Regions from separate parts of the Promicromonospora sp. NFX87 genome, predicted to be linked through region 3. Evidence: predicted binding sites of a transcription regulator. Region 3 holds the regulator's gene; each other region holds the start of a gene.
What was found. Region 3 encodes LexA, which represses DNA repair genes until DNA is damaged. Its sites were predicted from a motif close to TCGAACANNTGTTCGA; they were not measured.

Region 1: a site for LexA is predicted at 1,956-1,971, ahead of ACNYC2_RS12395 (DUF222 domain-containing protein). Genes of this name have one in related genera too.
Region 2: a site for LexA is predicted at 2,457-2,472, ahead of ACNYC2_RS07445 (DUF222 domain-containing protein). Genes of this name have one in related genera too.
Region 4: a site for LexA is predicted at 1,857-1,872, ahead of ACNYC2_RS17495 (LexA family protein). Genes of this name have one in related genera too.

What each region holds. Positions count from the first base shown of each region.
Region 1 covers NZ_CP183413.1:2,768,069-2,771,849, forward strand. The annotation lists gene ACNYC2_RS12390 (virginiamycin B lyase family protein) at 1-221, shown strand, start outside; gene ACNYC2_RS12395 (DUF222 domain-containing protein) at 239-1,891, opposite strand; gene ACNYC2_RS12400 (VOC family protein) at 2,032-2,451, opposite strand; gene ACNYC2_RS12405 (DNA-binding protein) at 2,545-3,516, opposite strand.
Region 2 covers NZ_CP183413.1:1,650,734-1,654,514, reverse strand. The annotation lists gene ACNYC2_RS07450 (SDR family NAD(P)-dependent oxidoreductase) at 1-272, shown strand, start outside; gene ACNYC2_RS07445 (DUF222 domain-containing protein) at 534-2,390, opposite strand; gene ACNYC2_RS07440 (hypothetical protein) at 2,656-3,687, opposite strand.
Region 3 covers NZ_CP183413.1:4,005,749-4,009,529, reverse strand. The annotation lists gene ACNYC2_RS18035 (ATP-dependent DNA helicase) at 1-102, shown strand, start outside; gene ACNYC2_RS18030 (L-lactate dehydrogenase) at 112-1,101, shown strand; gene lexA (transcriptional repressor LexA) at 1,186-2,001, opposite strand; gene ACNYC2_RS18020 (LysM peptidoglycan-binding domain-containing protein) at 2,189-2,635, shown strand; gene nrdR (transcriptional regulator NrdR) at 2,755-3,225, shown strand; gene ACNYC2_RS18010 (DUF5302 domain-containing protein) at 3,371-3,598, shown strand; gene ACNYC2_RS18005 (helix-turn-helix transcriptional regulator) at 3,693-3,781, shown strand, end outside.
Region 4 covers NZ_CP183413.1:3,902,955-3,906,735, reverse strand. The annotation lists gene ACNYC2_RS17500 (Y-family DNA polymerase) at 111-1,313, opposite strand; gene ACNYC2_RS17495 (LexA family protein) at 1,380-1,832, opposite strand; gene ACNYC2_RS17490 (ATP-dependent DNA ligase) at 1,959-2,984, shown strand; gene ACNYC2_RS17485 (hypothetical protein) at 3,250-3,781, opposite strand, start outside.

The DNA.
Region 1 (3,781 bases), 1.2 Mb from region 3:
ACCGGATCGGCCACATCACCGTGCCGGACGATGTGGCCAACGATGCACCGAAGAGCGCCGGCGGCCACGAGGCGACCGGCAGCGACTCGACCAGCTACGCGGTGACCAGCCATGAGCTCCCCACACCGTCGTCCGAGCCGCACGGCATCACCGTCGGCGCGGACGGAGCACTCTGGGCGGCCCTGGAGATCGGCGCAGTCGCGCGCGTGGCCGCGCCGTAGCGCCGACCGGGTACGGGTCACGCGGCCCTGGGCCACGCGCGGCCCAGCTCGATCCGATGACCGTGCCGGCTGGTGAACGTCCACCGGCCCGGCTGATCCGGGTTCGCGCCGGCCTCCCAGGCCATCGTGATCCCGGTGGTGTCCACCAGCGTGTGGTGATGCCAGCACAACAGCGCCGAGTTCGCGACGGACGTCTCTCCGCCGTCGGCCCAGTGCCGTAGTGCGTGGTGCACCTCGCACCGGCTCGGAGGCTGATCGCACCCGGGGTAGACACAATGCTGGTCTCTCGCGATCACCGCTTTGCGCATCTGGCCTGTCACCGTGCGCTGCGCACGACCGACGTCGATAGCCGTCCCGTCCGCGCCGAACACGACGCGCGTGATCTCCGCATCGCACGTCAGCCGGCGCAGCAGATCACGCGGGACGACGCTGCCCGTCGCCGAAGCGCCGGTGAACGTCGCGGGCTGGGCCGTCAAGGACGTCAGGTCCGCGGGTCGGAGCCCGCCGGTGCCTGTGCGCACCGCTGCTTCGGTGTGCGCGGCTGCTCCCGTGTGCGTGGCGGCGGCTCGGTCCGTGTACCGGATCAGCTCCGTCAGCGAGACCGTGACGTGGACGTGCGGTCGCACCGCGGCACCCGTGCCGACACGACCGTTGTCCAGCACGTCCCGGGCGACGTCGGCCAGGGCCTGCGCACGGCGTTGCGTCGGCGTGCGGTCGTCGCCCGGCGTCGGAGCGCCCATCATCGAGCCGAGCACCGTCGCCAGCAGCTGCCCGTGCTCGTCCGTCAAGAACCCGTTGACGTGCCAGCCACCGAAGGTCGGGGAGACCTCCAGGTGCTCCCGCTCGGTAGCTCTCCGGTATCCGCGGTCGTCCGCGTCCGGGTCGACGACCTGCCCGAACCGCCTCAGCACCCGACGGAACCGCGACGGGTCACAAGCGCCCGCCAGGCCGGTCAGGTATTCCTCGCCGGTGATCGCCGGGGGACCGGGGCTGCCGTCCTCGGTCGAGCTGTCGACGCCCGGCTCCGCAGAGTCCGGCCCCACCGAATCCTGGTTCGTCGGCCCGGTGGTCGCCTCGTCGGTGCTCGCCCCGTCGCCGGTGGGTGAGTCGGAAGCGTGACCGGCCGGCGGGCTGGGAACTACAGCCGGCACCATGCCGGGCGGCAGATCATCCGGCTCGATCGGTGCGGCGAGCGCGGCCTTGCGGGCGTCGCTGGTCGGAGCCACGTCCACCAGTGCGCGGACGTGGTCGGCGCCGATACCGCCCGCGAGCGCCGTGGTGAGGGTGGAGGGCAGGTGGTCGCGCAGCGCTCGGCCGGTCCGGGTCTCACGCTTCGCGGTTGTCGTGCTGACGTTCTCCGTCCGCGCCAGCCAGGCCGAGAAGTTTCGTGCGCCTGTCGTCTGCCACGGGAGCTCCGCCTCGATGACGGGCAGCCAGGTGAGCCGGAGCGTGTCCAGCCGCGTTCCGAGTGCGCGGAGCCGGGGTGCGGCGGACGCAAGACGGGAGGCGGCGACGCCACCTGCCGCGGCGTGCCCGCCGATACCAGCCACCGCGTCGGGACCGGCCGACACGACAAGCTCGTCGGTCAGGGACTCCAGGTCGGTCAGCGCCTCTTCGAAGGTGCGGACTGCGGGCTCCTGACCGGACGGGGGCGGGATCGTGAATGCCATGGTGCGCCGCCTCCGTCCTCGTCTCTTGCGGTTCCCGGTGCGGGTACCTCACCTCTCGATTCTATCGAACGTGTGTACGCATGGTGCGCGCTGTTTGAAATCTGTGGATAACCTTTTAGCCGGCTCAGAGGCGTGAACCGTCAGCTGGAGAGCGGGTGCTGCTCCACGTAGTGCGGGTTGTACATGACCCCGAGGATGTTCCCGAACGGGTCCACCACAGCCGCGGTGACGAAGCCGAGGTCGCCTCGCGGGGTGATCGGCTGGTACTCGGTGGCGCCCAGCTCGATCAGGCGCGCCACCATGCCCTCCAGGTCGTCGACGTGCCAGTACATGAGCGCGCCGCCCGGCGCGGAGGGCAGGCCGGGCGGCGCGAAGGCCCGGCTGACGAGGCCGAGCTCTGCCTCGTTGTCGCCGATCCGGAACTCGGCGTAGGCCAGCGCCCCGTCCGGGCCGGGGCGCTGGAAGTACGGCTCCACCCCGAGCAGCTCGGTGTACCAGGCCGCGGCTGCGGTGACGTCGTCGGCCCAGTAGTTGATGGTGGCAAATCCGCGAAGGTTCATCAGGCCATCACAGCACCACCCACTGACACTCGTGCCCGCCGACGCGCGGGGCCCGCCGCTGGGCAGGGGTGATCTGACGTCGCCGCCTGCCGATCAGCCGCCCGAGCCCCCGGCAGGAACGGTCGACGGGATCGCAGCGGACGCAGCCGCCGCTTCCAGCGCCTCCCGCAGCCCGGCCGCCGTGCCCTCCGCCTGGGCCCGCGCCGCGATCGCCGCCATGCGGGTCTGCTCCGCCTCCGTCGCCTGCTCCCGCGCCGCCGCCAGAGCGTCACGCGATGCGACCAGCTCGCCCTCCAGCCGGGCGACCGACGCGTCTGCGACGGCGCGGGCCGTCTCGGCCGCCGCCTGGTCCCGGTGTGCCTGGGTGGCGTCGGTCCGGGCTGCCTCGAGCGCCTGGCGCACGTCGGCCAGGGACTCCCGCAGCCCGACGGCGGCGCCCTCTGCCTGCGCCCGGGCCGCCTCGGCGTCGGACCGTGCGCGTTCGGCAGCGGCCGTAGCGGCCCGCTCCTGGGCGAGCTCGTCCCGCGCGGCGTCGAGCGCCTGTCGCACGGCGGCCAGGTCGCTCTCCAGCCGGGCCGACGTCGCCACGGCGTCCGCCCGCTCCTTCTCCACCGCGGCACGATCCTCCTCGGCGGACCGCGCCTGCTCGCGCGCCGACTCCAGCACCGCACGGAACTGCGCGAGCTCCGCGTCAGCCTCGTCCACTCGCGCGGCCAGCGCATCCGCCTCGCCGACGACGGCGGTCAGCGCCTCGTCCTGCGCGGCGGCCGCTGCCTCGTGCTCGGACCGCGCCACCTCGACGGCCGCACCCCACAGCGCGTCGAGGCCACGCTCCACCAGCGCGGTGACCGCCGCCGGCAGCTCGGGGAGCGCCTGCCGCGCTTCGTTCTCCGCGGCTCTGCTGTCTCGCCACTCCCGCAGGTACTTCGTCGCCGCCGCGTTGGAGCAGCCCGCGCGCTCGCGCACGTTCGTCACCGTGACGGCAGCACCCTCCGCCGTCAGCGCCTCGGCTGCCTGGAAGACCCGTTCCTTGTCCCGCACGTTGATCCCCGATCCATCAGTCATTCCGGCCCACAGTTTCGCGCACAGTTTTCGCGCTCGTAGTAGTACGAGTAGTGCGACAATACTACTACTACTTCTCGTCCCACAAAGTACGCACCCGCTTTCCTGAAGCGGGTGCGTACTGGACCTAGAAATGGCTAGATATCAACGATCTGAAGCCGCTTGGAGGGCTCGAAAGTCAGCGCGAAGAGCACATAGTGAGCACCGAATGCCGCGACTCTGCGCTGCGGAACGCGCGCTCCGTCGCTACCGGCGCGCCGAGCTCCGC
Region 2 (3,781 bases), 2.4 Mb from region 3:
CGCCGGCTTCGGCCGCGCTGCGCACCTATGCCCTGACTCTCGCCGAGGCCGCAGCGCCCGAGGGCATCCACGTCGGATCCCTGGTGGTCGGCGGACTCATCGAACGCGGAGACATCCACCGCATGCTGACCTCCCTGCCCGCGAACGCCGACGGCGCACCCGGCCTCGGCCTTCCCACGACGACCCTCGACCCCGACGACCTGGCCGACGCCGTCTGGCGCCTCGCCGCGGGCTCCGAGCGCGAGATCGTGGCGGACGCCATCACGGTGTAGTCCGGCTCGCCTCTCGGCTTCGGGGCATGTTCGCTGGGACGGTACCGACGAAGACCGGCCCTGCGGCCACCGTTTGGCGATGGTGGCGGGCGGGTCCAGCGTGTGCGGATCTGCCCGTCCGGGGCTTGGCTCTTGTCAGGTGGGTCGGTCGGTCAGATGGGTCCGTCGGTCGGGGGGCTGGGCCGATCGGGTTGGCGGGTCGGACTTGTGGGCGGGATCGGTCAGGCGGCTTCGTTGGGTTCGCGGGGTCCGGCCGGCCGCTCAGGCTACTTCGGTGGTGGGCGGAGGTTGGGCTTCGATGGCTTCAGGTAGACGGATGCGGTGCCCGCGGGCGTCGGTGAAGGCCCACCCGGTCTCCAGGAGGGCACCGGCCGTGGTGTTCGTGGCTGGCTTGCCGGTCCAGTGCATGGTGATGCCCTTGGTATCGACGAGCTGGTGGTGGTACCAGCACAGCAATGCACTGTTGGTCACTGAGGTGTCGCCGCCGTCGGCCCAGTGGGTGATCGCGTGGTGGACCTCGCACCGTGACGGTGGCTGGTCACATCCCGGGTAGACACAGTGCTGGTCGCGGGCGATCACAGCCCGGCGCATCTGTCCCGTCACGGTGCGTTGGGCCCGACCCACGTCGAGGACGGCGCCGTCGGGTCCGAACACGATCCGGGTGACCGCACTGTGACACGCCAGGCGGCGCACCAGCGCGCGTGGGGCACGACCACCGGTCTCGGTGAACACCGGACCACCGGAGGACAAGAACCCGGACACGGTCGTAGCCGCGGTACTCCAGCCACCCGGACCTCCGGTCGGACTTTCGGTGAGGCTCCCGCCAGGGCTTCCACTCGGGCTTCCATTCGGGCTTCCCGCCGGGCTATCGGTCGGGCTTCCGGCCGCTGGGCCGGTGCTCACCGGCCCTGCACCGACATCCGCACCCGAGTTGGTGCCAGTGCTGGTGCTGGTGCCAGTGCCAGTGCCAGTGCCAGTGCCAGCGCTGGTGCCGGTGTCCGGGACGCTCGGACTTGTGCCCGGGCGGTTGCCGCGCTCTGGTGCGGTCTGCCCGCAGGTCAGGCACAGGCCGTCCCGGGTCCGGGTGACCTGGGTGACGAACTCATTCCAGGACACCGTGACGTTCAGGTGCGGCGCGATCGCCGCCCCCGGAGAGGCCTGGTTCGTGTCCAGGACAACCCGCGCCACATCCGCGAGGCCTTGTGCGCGGCGTTGCGTGGTGGTGCGGCTGTCCTCTGCTGACGGGGCGCCCATCATGGCGTTGATTGCGGTCGTGAGCTGCAGGCCGTGCTCATCGGTGAGGAACCCGGCCACGTGGTACCCGCCGAACGTCTTGGCCAGGTCCAGGAACTCGCCCTGGGCGGCCTTGTCGTCGTCGAGGTCGTCGGTGTCGGGGTCGGTGATGGTCGCGAACCGGCGCGCCACCTTCCGGAACTGGTCCGCGTTCAACACATTGGCTTCGCGCAAGACGACGCCCTCACCGGTGACCAGGGTTCCCTCGGTGATCGCGGTCTCCAGGACCTGGGTGACCAGCTCACGGGTGGTGGTGCCGTCGGGGTCGTCTGCCGGGTCGGGGAAGTCGACCGCAACGGACTGGACGAACTGTTCCGGTGTGGTGGTGTGCCCGGTGCGGGTGTCGATCAACCAGGCCAGTGCGTCGGTACGGGTCTCGCTGGTGGGTGCAACCTCGGTCATCACCCGGGCGTGATCCGCGCCGAGGGTTCCGGCGACCAGCCGCTCCCGCGTCACGGGCAGCGCAGTGGCGAGACGGCGGGCGATCGTCATGTCCTTACCCGCGGTGGACGCGGAGATGCCTTCTCGCAGGCGCAGCCAGGTCGTGAACGTGCGGGCCGCGCCACCGGAGCGCCACGAGCCCTCGTTCTCGATGCGGGGCAGCAGGGTGTACCGGACACCGTCCAACCGGCCGGTCAGCCGACGAATACGGGTGTGCGCATCAGCCAGGCGAGTGATCGTCGGGGCGTCCCATCCGGTCAGGGTTTCGGGGTTTGTCAGGGCGGTGAGGTGGTCTATCTCGTTCTCGATCCGGGCCAGTACATCCTCGATCGAGGCCGGAGCAGGCAGGCCGCCGGCGGGTCCGTTGTTCGTCGTCTGCTCCACCGTTCCCACCCCCGCCCGACTCGATCACTTGCCTCTAGTTCTGACTTCCTCGCTGTACCTATTATCTCGAACACTCGTACGATCCGCTCGCCGGATTTCAAATCTGTGGATAACTTCTGACCGCCTCGATGCCGCCTCGGGTGACACCGAAATTTCCGCATGCCAAAGCCGTCCGCGACGCTTCGCACCTCACCGTTCGCCGGCCCGACCACCCATCCAGCGCACCGCCCAGCAGCTCCCCGCTGATCCGGCCAACCCGCTATCCCTACCGTCCGCGGGCCTCCCGGCGCCGGCGGCGGGCTTCGGCGGCGCGTTCCACGGCGTCGTCGAGCTCGTCCTCGAGGGCTTCCAGGTCGGTGCGTGCCTCGTTCGCCGTCTCCCGGGCGTCGTCGAGGGCCTCGCTCGCTGCGTCTCGCTCGGCGGTGAGCCGCTCCAGCTCCCGGTCGAGGCGCTCGACCTCGTCTTCCCCGCGCTCGATCACCTCGTCCGCGGCGCGAAGCCGCTCGCGAATCTCGTCACGGCGCGCCTCCAGCACATCGACCCGCGCGGAGGTCTCCTCCACCGCATGCTCCGCGGCGACCAGGTCCGCCTCCGCGGGATCGGTCTCGTCGGCGGTCGGCGCCTCCTTCGGCTTGGACCGCCCAGTCCTGTTCGACGCCGCCGCTTTCGGCGCCACAGCCGCTTTCGACCGCCCCGTCGCCCTCGGCCGCCCCTCGCCTTCCGGCTCTCCGGCATCCTCCGGCCCTCCGGCCTCCGACGTCGCCGGACGCAGCTCGACGAGCTCGGCCTCCTCGCCCTCCTCGTCCACTATCCCGAACCCGACGTGCTGCAGCGCCCGGGACAGACGTCCTGCACGGACCACCGCCGCGGCGTCCGGATCCATCACGGCGGCGGTCAGCGTCTCGGTCATCCGGTCGAGCACGGCGGACGACACGGACCGTCCGCCCACCTCGCCCGACTCGCGGACGGCGCGGACCAGTGCGTCGGTGCGCTCACGCCGCAGGTGGTCCAGCGCCCGGATGCGGGCGCGGTCCCGGTCCTGCGTAGCGGCACGCAGCTCGTCGCCGAGCGTCGCGAGCGCCCCGATCTCGTCGGGGTGCTCCCGCGCGACCTGGTTGATCACCCACGCGGCGACCGACGGTTTCCGCAGTCGCTTGACCCGCGCGGCACCCAGGCGGTCGCCGTTGTCCGTCGCCTGGCGGACGGCGGCGTCGCGCGCGGCGATGAACTCGTCGAGAGGCCTCGCGTAGAGCGCGTCGACGGCGGTGTCGAGATCGAACTGATCGTCCGCTGGCACGCACCTACGGTGGCACGACGACGGACGACGCGCGCGACCGCCACGCCCGTCCCCGCGCGCACCATCCGTGAACCCCGTCGCCAACCCAACCGCG
Region 3 (3,781 bases):
ACCGCGCGCTACGCCTCGTTCCTCACCCGTTCGATGCCGGGGTTCTGGCCGACCACAGACTCGGCGCTGGTGCGCGCCGCGCTGGCGAGGCTCGACACCTAACCTGGGGGCATGGCAGCCCTTTCGGACATCCCGGCCGTACGTCCCTCCAATGCCCGTACCACCAAGCTCGCGGTGGTGGGCGCGGGCGCTGTGGGCTCCACGCTGGCCTTCGCCGCGCTCGCGCGGGGCTCGGCGCGGACCATCGCCCTGCACGACGTCAACCGGGCGAAGGTCGAGGCCGAGGTGCTCGACCTCCAGCACGGCCTCATGTTCACGCCCCAGGCGCAGGTGATCGGCTCGGACGACGTTGCGGTGTGCGCGGGAGCCGACGTCGTGGTCGTGACCGCAGGGGCGAAGCAGAAGCCCGGGCAGACGCGGCTCGACCTCGCCGAGGGAACCATCGGGCTGATGCGCGACATCCTGCCCGGCCTCGTCGAGGTCGCGCCGGGTGCCACGTACGTCATGGTGACGAACCCGGTGGACGTCGTGACCTACGCGGCGCTCAAGATCTCCGGAGTGCCGCGCGAGCGGATGTTCGGCAGCGGTACGGTCCTGGACTCCTCCCGGCTGCGCGTGGTGCTCGCCGAGCGCTGCGGCGTGGCGGTGGGGAACGTGCACGCGTACATCGCCGGGGAGCACGGCGACTCGGAGATCGCGCTGTGGAGCTCGGCGTCGATCGGCGGCATGCCGCTGCTCGACTGGGAGCCGCTGGGCGGCAAGCCGCCGCTCGACGCGGCGGTCCGTACGGAGGTGCACCGCGAGGTCGTGGACTCCGCGTACCGGATCATCTCCGGCAAGGGGGCGACCAACTACGCCGTCGGCCTGGCCGCTACCCGCATCATCGAGGCGGTGCTCAAGGACGAGGGCCGGATCATGCCGGTGTCCTCGCTGCTGGACGACTACCACGGCATCAGCGACGTGTGCCTGTCCGTGCCGTCGCTCGTGGACCGGCGGGGTGTCACGGACAACGTGCGGGTGCCGATGTCCGATGACGAGCTGGCGGGCCTTCGTGCCTCGGCAGAGAACGTGCGGGCCGTGCAGAGGCGGTTCGGCTTCTGACGGCACCGCGAAGTAGAGCGCCTGTCCGCCCTACGCACGCTGAGCGTTGCGCAGGGCGGACAGGCGCTCTACTTCGCGGTCTTGTCAGAGGCTGCGGAGGACGGCGACCACGCGGCCGAGGATCTGGGCCTCGTCGCCGGGAATCGGCTCGTAAGCCGGGTTCTGCGGCAGCAGCAGCACATGACCGTCGGTCTGCTTGAACGTCTTGACCGTGGCCTCGCCGTCGATCATGGCGGCGACGATCTCGCCCTGCTCCGCGACGTTCTGCTGGCGCACGACCACCCAGTCCCCGTCGCAGATCGCGGCGTCGACCATCGAGTCGCCGGCGACCTTGAGGAGGAACAGCTCGCCGTCACCCACCAGCTGGCGGGGGAGCGGGAACACGTCCTCGACGACCTGTTCGGCGAGGATCGGGCCACCGGCCGCGATACGGCCCACGAGCGGTACGTACGACGGCGGGGGAGTGCTGGCGTCGTCGGGCACCGAGCCGCCCCAGTGGACCTGGCCGCTACGGCGCGGCTCGGGCCAGTGGATCTCGCCGCGGGTCGGCTTGTCGACCTGCTCGGCCATCGGCTCCACGAGCTCCATGGCACGCGGCCGGTTGGGGTCGCGGCGCAGGAAGCCCTTCTTCTCGAGCATCTGGAGCTGGTGCTTGACGCTCGACGGACTGGCCAGCCCGACGGCCTCGCCGATCTCACGCATCGACGGCGGGTAGCCCCGCGTCTCGAACGACTGCCGGATCGTGTCCAGCACGAGGCGCTGCCGTTCGGTGAGGCGGTCTGTCGGCGAGATCGTGTGCACGTCAGCGACCGCCTTGTCGGCCGGCGTGTCCAGCGTGGCGACGCCGGAGGCTGCCGTGTCGACGGCTCTCGTGTCGCTGGTCCCGTCCCGTCCCGTCATGCCCGTGCCCCTCCCGTTCCGACAAATGTTCTCCTGTGCGCTACCCACTCTAGGTCACAAACGCGCTCGGCTCAAACGAATGTTCGAGCGTGTCTCGACATGGACGGTGTCCCGTGCTACACAATGGTACGGGCGTTCGACGAACGCTTGTATGAACGACAGAAGCTCTGCACCTCGAGGAGGGGCCATGGGGGACGTGATCCCGCTGCGGCAGTACACCCCGACGTATGAACAGGCGTATGCGCCGTCGTATGGCCGGGCGTACGCACCGGCGGCCGGACCGGCTGCGCTCCGTGCGTACGCCCCGGCGGAAGGGCGCACGATCGCCGACCGGCTGGGCCTGGCCGGCCTGCGGCTCACGCGGCGTGGCCGCGTGGTCCTCGTGCTGCTGGCCATGCTCCTGCTCGCGCCGATGGTCACGTGGGGGGCGACGGCGGTCGCCAGCTCCCCGGGAGAACCCACCGAGGTCCGGGTGCATGCCGTGCAGCCGGGAGAGACGCTCTGGGGCTTCGCCCAGGAGGTCGCGAGGCCCGGCGAGGACGTGCGGCACGCGGTCGGCCGGCTGCAGGAGCTGAACGAGATGTCGACCGGCACGCTGCGCGTCGGGGAGCTGCTGCTCCTGCCCAAGGAGTGACGAAAGGCCTCGATTCGCCGACGAATGTTGCGGCTATGTTGCAAGGGGGTGGTTTGCCCGCTTACGGTCGGGGCGCGACCGGAGGCCTCCGGTCGATGGTCGACCACGCAGGAGTGAGCATGCACTGCCCGTTCTGTCGCCACGCCGACTCGCGTGTGGTGGACTCGCGGACCGCCGACGACGGCCTGTCGATCCGGCGCCGACGGCAGTGCCCGAACTGCAACCGACGGTTCACCACCGTGGAGACCGCGAGCCTGTCCGTGGTCAAGCGCTCCGGCGCCACGGAGCCGTTCAGCCGCGACAAGGTCGCCGCGGGTGTGCGCAAGGCGTGCCAGGGGCGCCCGGTGAGCGACGACGACCTGGCGATCCTGGCCCAGCGTGTCGAGGAGACCCTGCGGAGCAACGGCAGCGCGGAGATCGACGCGTACGAGGTGGGCCTCGCCATCCTCGGCCCGCTCCGCGAGCTCGACGAGGTGGCCTACCTCCGGTTCGCGAGCGTCTACCAGTCGTTCGACTCGCTCGAGGACTTCGAGAGCGCGATCACCTCGCTCCGTGCGGAGCGCGCCGAGCGGGCGGCCGCCCAGGCATAGGGCGTCGTGGGGCCGCCGCGCCGTCGTCGGCCGGAGTTGCCTCGGTGGAATCCAAAAATGTTGGCACCTGGCTGTGCCGTGGTGCAGGCTGGGGCCGACGACGGACCCGATCGAGGGACCCCCGGAACAAGAGGAGGTGATCGGTGTGACGGACGACAAGCCCAATGCCGAGGTAGCCGAGACCAAGGGCGCGGAAGAGCCCAAGGTCGCGACAGCGCCGAGCACGGACGCGAAGGCGAAGTTCAAGGAAGCTCTGGACCGCAAGAATGCGGCTCGGAGCCGGACCTCCGCGGGCGATGTGAACACTGGTGCGGTGCACGGTTCGGAGACGACGGGCCCCGTGCAGAAGATGTTCCGCCGCAAGTCCGGCTGAGACTGTTCGGCCGAGGCCGTCGACCAGGTATCTGACCTGGTCGGCGGCTTTTGTTGTCTCGCGAGGCGCCTAGCAAAGGGATAGGTGACCCGCGATGACACAGTTCGTGACACGGTTTGAACGCTCGGGAATGACCGATAGTGCCTACGGATGCTCGACGCTGTCGGCGCCGTTGGCGCACCT
Region 4 (3,781 bases), 100 kb from region 3:
TGCGTAGGCAGTCGTGCAGGCGCCACGGGTACGGGCTGGCGGGTTGACGGATGTGATGATTGCCCGAGCTCTTGCGTGCCGCTCGCCGTTGAGGGGCGCGTCCCACGGTGTTACGCCCGTACGGTGGCGAGCTCGGCCCAATGGGTCGTGGCCCGTGGGGTGAGCATCGCGCGCTTCATCTGCCAGGACGGACCCGGACGGAATCCGCCGTAGCCGAGCCCCAGGGATTCCTTGCCGGTCTTCTTCTGCACCCGGTCGATGAGAGTGGCAATCCCGGCGTCCTCGTGACGGGAGCGGAAGAGCTCGAACGGGAGCTGCGCGCCGGCGGGGGTGAGGTCGGTAAGCAACAGCCCGGCGCGCGCGTACCGGGCACCCTCGACGATCTGAGGCAGCAGGCAGTGGGCGGCCCGGGTCAGCTCGACGGGGTCAGCGGTCGGGAAAGGGAGACGCACCGCGACCGACGGGTGGTGCTTGTCCTGAGCCCAGTGGCTCGTGCCGGCGAACGCGGTCAAGGTCCGGGCGACCTGGGCGTGCTTGACCAAGCGCGTCGCGGCCTGCTGAGCGTAGATGCTCAGCGCCTGACGCATGGTCACGACGGAGGTGACCTTCTCGGAAAAAGAGCGCGACACGATGATCTGCTGCTTCTTCCCGGTGCGGTCCTCCTCGGGCCCGATGCACGCGACCCCACGCAACTCCAACGCGGTACGCATCACGACGACGTTGAACAGTGCTCGGATATGCGCCGGGTCGACGGTAGCCAGGTCCCAGACCGACAGGACGCCGTGCCCACCCAGGCGTTGCTCCAGGCGTGAGGCGATGCCCCAGACCTCGGAGACCGGCAGCGCCCGCATCAGCCTCTCGCGCCAGCCGGAGTCGATGGCCGGCCACACGCACACGCCGTCGAAGTCGCCGATCTTCTTCGCGGCGCGATTCGACAGCTTCGCCAGGGTGCGGGTCTCGGCGATCCCGACGCACACCGGCACACCGAGCAAGCGACGCATCGTGTTCTTGATGTCGTGCCCGAGCCGGGTCATCGCCTCCGGGTCCGCGGCAGTGCGCCGGTCGACGGTGAGGAAGGCCTCGTCGATCGAGTAGACGTCCAGGTCGTGGGTGAAGCGCTCGAGGACCTCCATCACGCGGCGGGACATGTCGCCGTAGAGCTCGTAATTGCTCGACACCGCCACGACGCCGGACCGGGCGGCCGTCGGGCGTAGCTCGAACCAGGCCTTGCCCAGGTCGAGACCGAGCGCCTTCGCCTCACGGGAGGCCGCGACGACCATGCCGTCGTTGTTGGACAGCACGACCAGCGGCACGCTCTGTAGGGCGGGGTTGAAGACCCGCTCGAAGGAGGTAGGCGGAGTTGACGTCGACGTGCGCGATCACCGGTGGCCTCGCAGGTGGTGGATGCAGTAGGTGACCACGCCCCAGATCTGCAGGTCGGATAGCTCGGGCACGGTGATGTCGGGGTGGTTCGCGTTGTCGGCCCGCAGCACGACGCCGTGCGGGCCAAGCTCGAGGCGCTTGACGGTCAGCTCGCCGTCCAGGACGGCGACGACGACGTCATCGTGGCGTGGTGTCTTGGACCGGTCGACGAGGAGCTCGTCGCCGTCGCTGATACCGGCCTCGATCATCGAGTCGCCAGAGGCGCGCACGATGAACGTGGCCGCGTGGTCGTGCACGAGCATCTCGGTCAGGTCGATCGCGCCGTCGTAGTAGTCCTGCGCGGGGGAGGGGAACCCTGCGGCGACGGAGACGGGAGCGATCCGCAGCGCGTTGGTGCTGGTGGGGCTGAGGGTGGCGGCGCTGGCGGGGCGTGGTGACAGGGCGAGCATTACGCCTCCCAGACCGCACGATGATAGTACATGCGTTCGAGTGTATGTCCGGAATGGCGCCGGGTAGCAATGATGCAGGTCAGCGGCCAGCGCGCGGAGTCATGGCTACGGGGTGACTGTTGACCTATGGCGGCAACCTTGCCTACCGGGCTCACTGGCCCGGTCCCGGTGGCCCTGGCTCGCGCTGTCGAGCAGATTCCGCGTGTAGGCGCGCTGCCTGGCGGGTGCAGGTTCGAGCCCAAATGGGACGGCTTTCGCCTGATCGTCACGAGTGATCAGGGCAGTACCAGCCTGTGGTCGCGCCGCGGCACCGACTTGTCGACGACGTTCCCCGAGATCACGGCAGCATGCGTAGACCAGCTCGCGCCCGGGACCGTGCTCGACGGTGAGGTGGTGATCTGGTCCTCCGGCCGTCTCGACTTCGGCGCTCTCCAGATGCGTATGGGACGGGGTCCTCGCAGCGCCGCCGCGCATGCGGCCAGTCACCCGGCCTCGTACGCCGCGTTCGACGTCCTGGCCAGCACCGGTCGGGATGTGCGCCGTCTGCCGTTCGACGAGCGCCGGCGCATCCTGGAACGGCTCGCCGCCGCCTGGCGCCCGCCGCTGAATCTCTCACCGGTCACGAATGATCGTGACGTCGCAACCGAGTGGTTCGAGACCTACTCAGCCGTCGGCATCGAGGGCCTCGTGATCAAGGGCGGAGGCCAGTCCTACCCAGCGGGCCAACGGGGTTGGTTGAAGGTCAAGCACCGCGAGACCGTCGACGTCATCTGCGGCGCGGTGATCGGCACAAGATCAGCCCCGCAGGAAGTCATCGCGGGTCTGATGATCGACGGCGAGCTGCGGATCGTCGGACGGACAACTCTCCTGTCACCGTCGGCTCGCCGCGCCCTGACGCCATGGCTCGTCCCACCAGCAGGAAAGCACCCCTGGCCCGTTCATGTGTCTCGGACGGCGCTGGCACGTTTCACGACCACACGGAACGACGTCATCAACCTGACCCTGGTCGACCCGATCGTGGTCGAGGTCAGAGCCGACGTGGGGTGGGACGGACACAGCTTCCGCCACCTCCTGCGGTTCCTGCGTCCCCGCCCCGACACCGAGGTCAGCAGCATCCGGCCGCCCAATGTCACAGGCTCTCCTGCCGCGTAAATCGTGCCGCGGGTTAGCCGGTGAGCGGTAGGGCTCAGCCGACCGGCCGAACCAGGTCGGGGCTGTCGTCGCGTACTTTCCCACGGCCATGTCGACCTTCACGCGAGTTAGGTGTGGCGTCGGGGTCGACGCGATCAGCGCATCGATCTGATCAGGGTCGGTCGGCTCCGGGTCGAGCCAGACATCCCATTTGTCGTCGGACAGCAGCCTAACCATCCATCGCCGAAGACCACGCCGTGTGAACCTTGCCCCGAGCGCAAGGTAGCTATTCGAGTTCGGTGACGCCGTACAGCATGCGGAGCCGGTGGGCGGTGGTGCCGCTGAACTGCCAAGGCAGGTTGGCCTCGGTTGGGTTCTCGACGTTCGCGCTGTGACCGGGCAGGTTCGCAAGTGGCAGATGCTTCATGATCGTGTTGAGGGCGATGAGGCTGGCCGGGAAGATCTTGTTGACGACGCTTCGCGCGTCGAGGACGAGCGTCCCATCGAGCGGATCGGTGGGTAGCGACGCACCCGCCCGGCGGACAGTGACGCCATGCCGGCCGACCCCAGGAAGCCACGCACCCTGTGTGACGCCGCCGGACGGCAGGACCTTGACTCCGAGATTGGCGGTGTTCCATCCGGGGTGACGCTTGCGCAGAAAGCCCCGAAGCTTGTCTTGTGTCTTCGGCTCAATGGTGATGTAGAAGCTGCCGTCGGCACGGGTGAGATCCAGGGCCTCGTTGTGGACGCTGTTACGAAGGGCGCGTAGAACCTCGAAGGTGTTTTGCACCTCGGTTTCGCGCTTCGTCTGGTCGAAC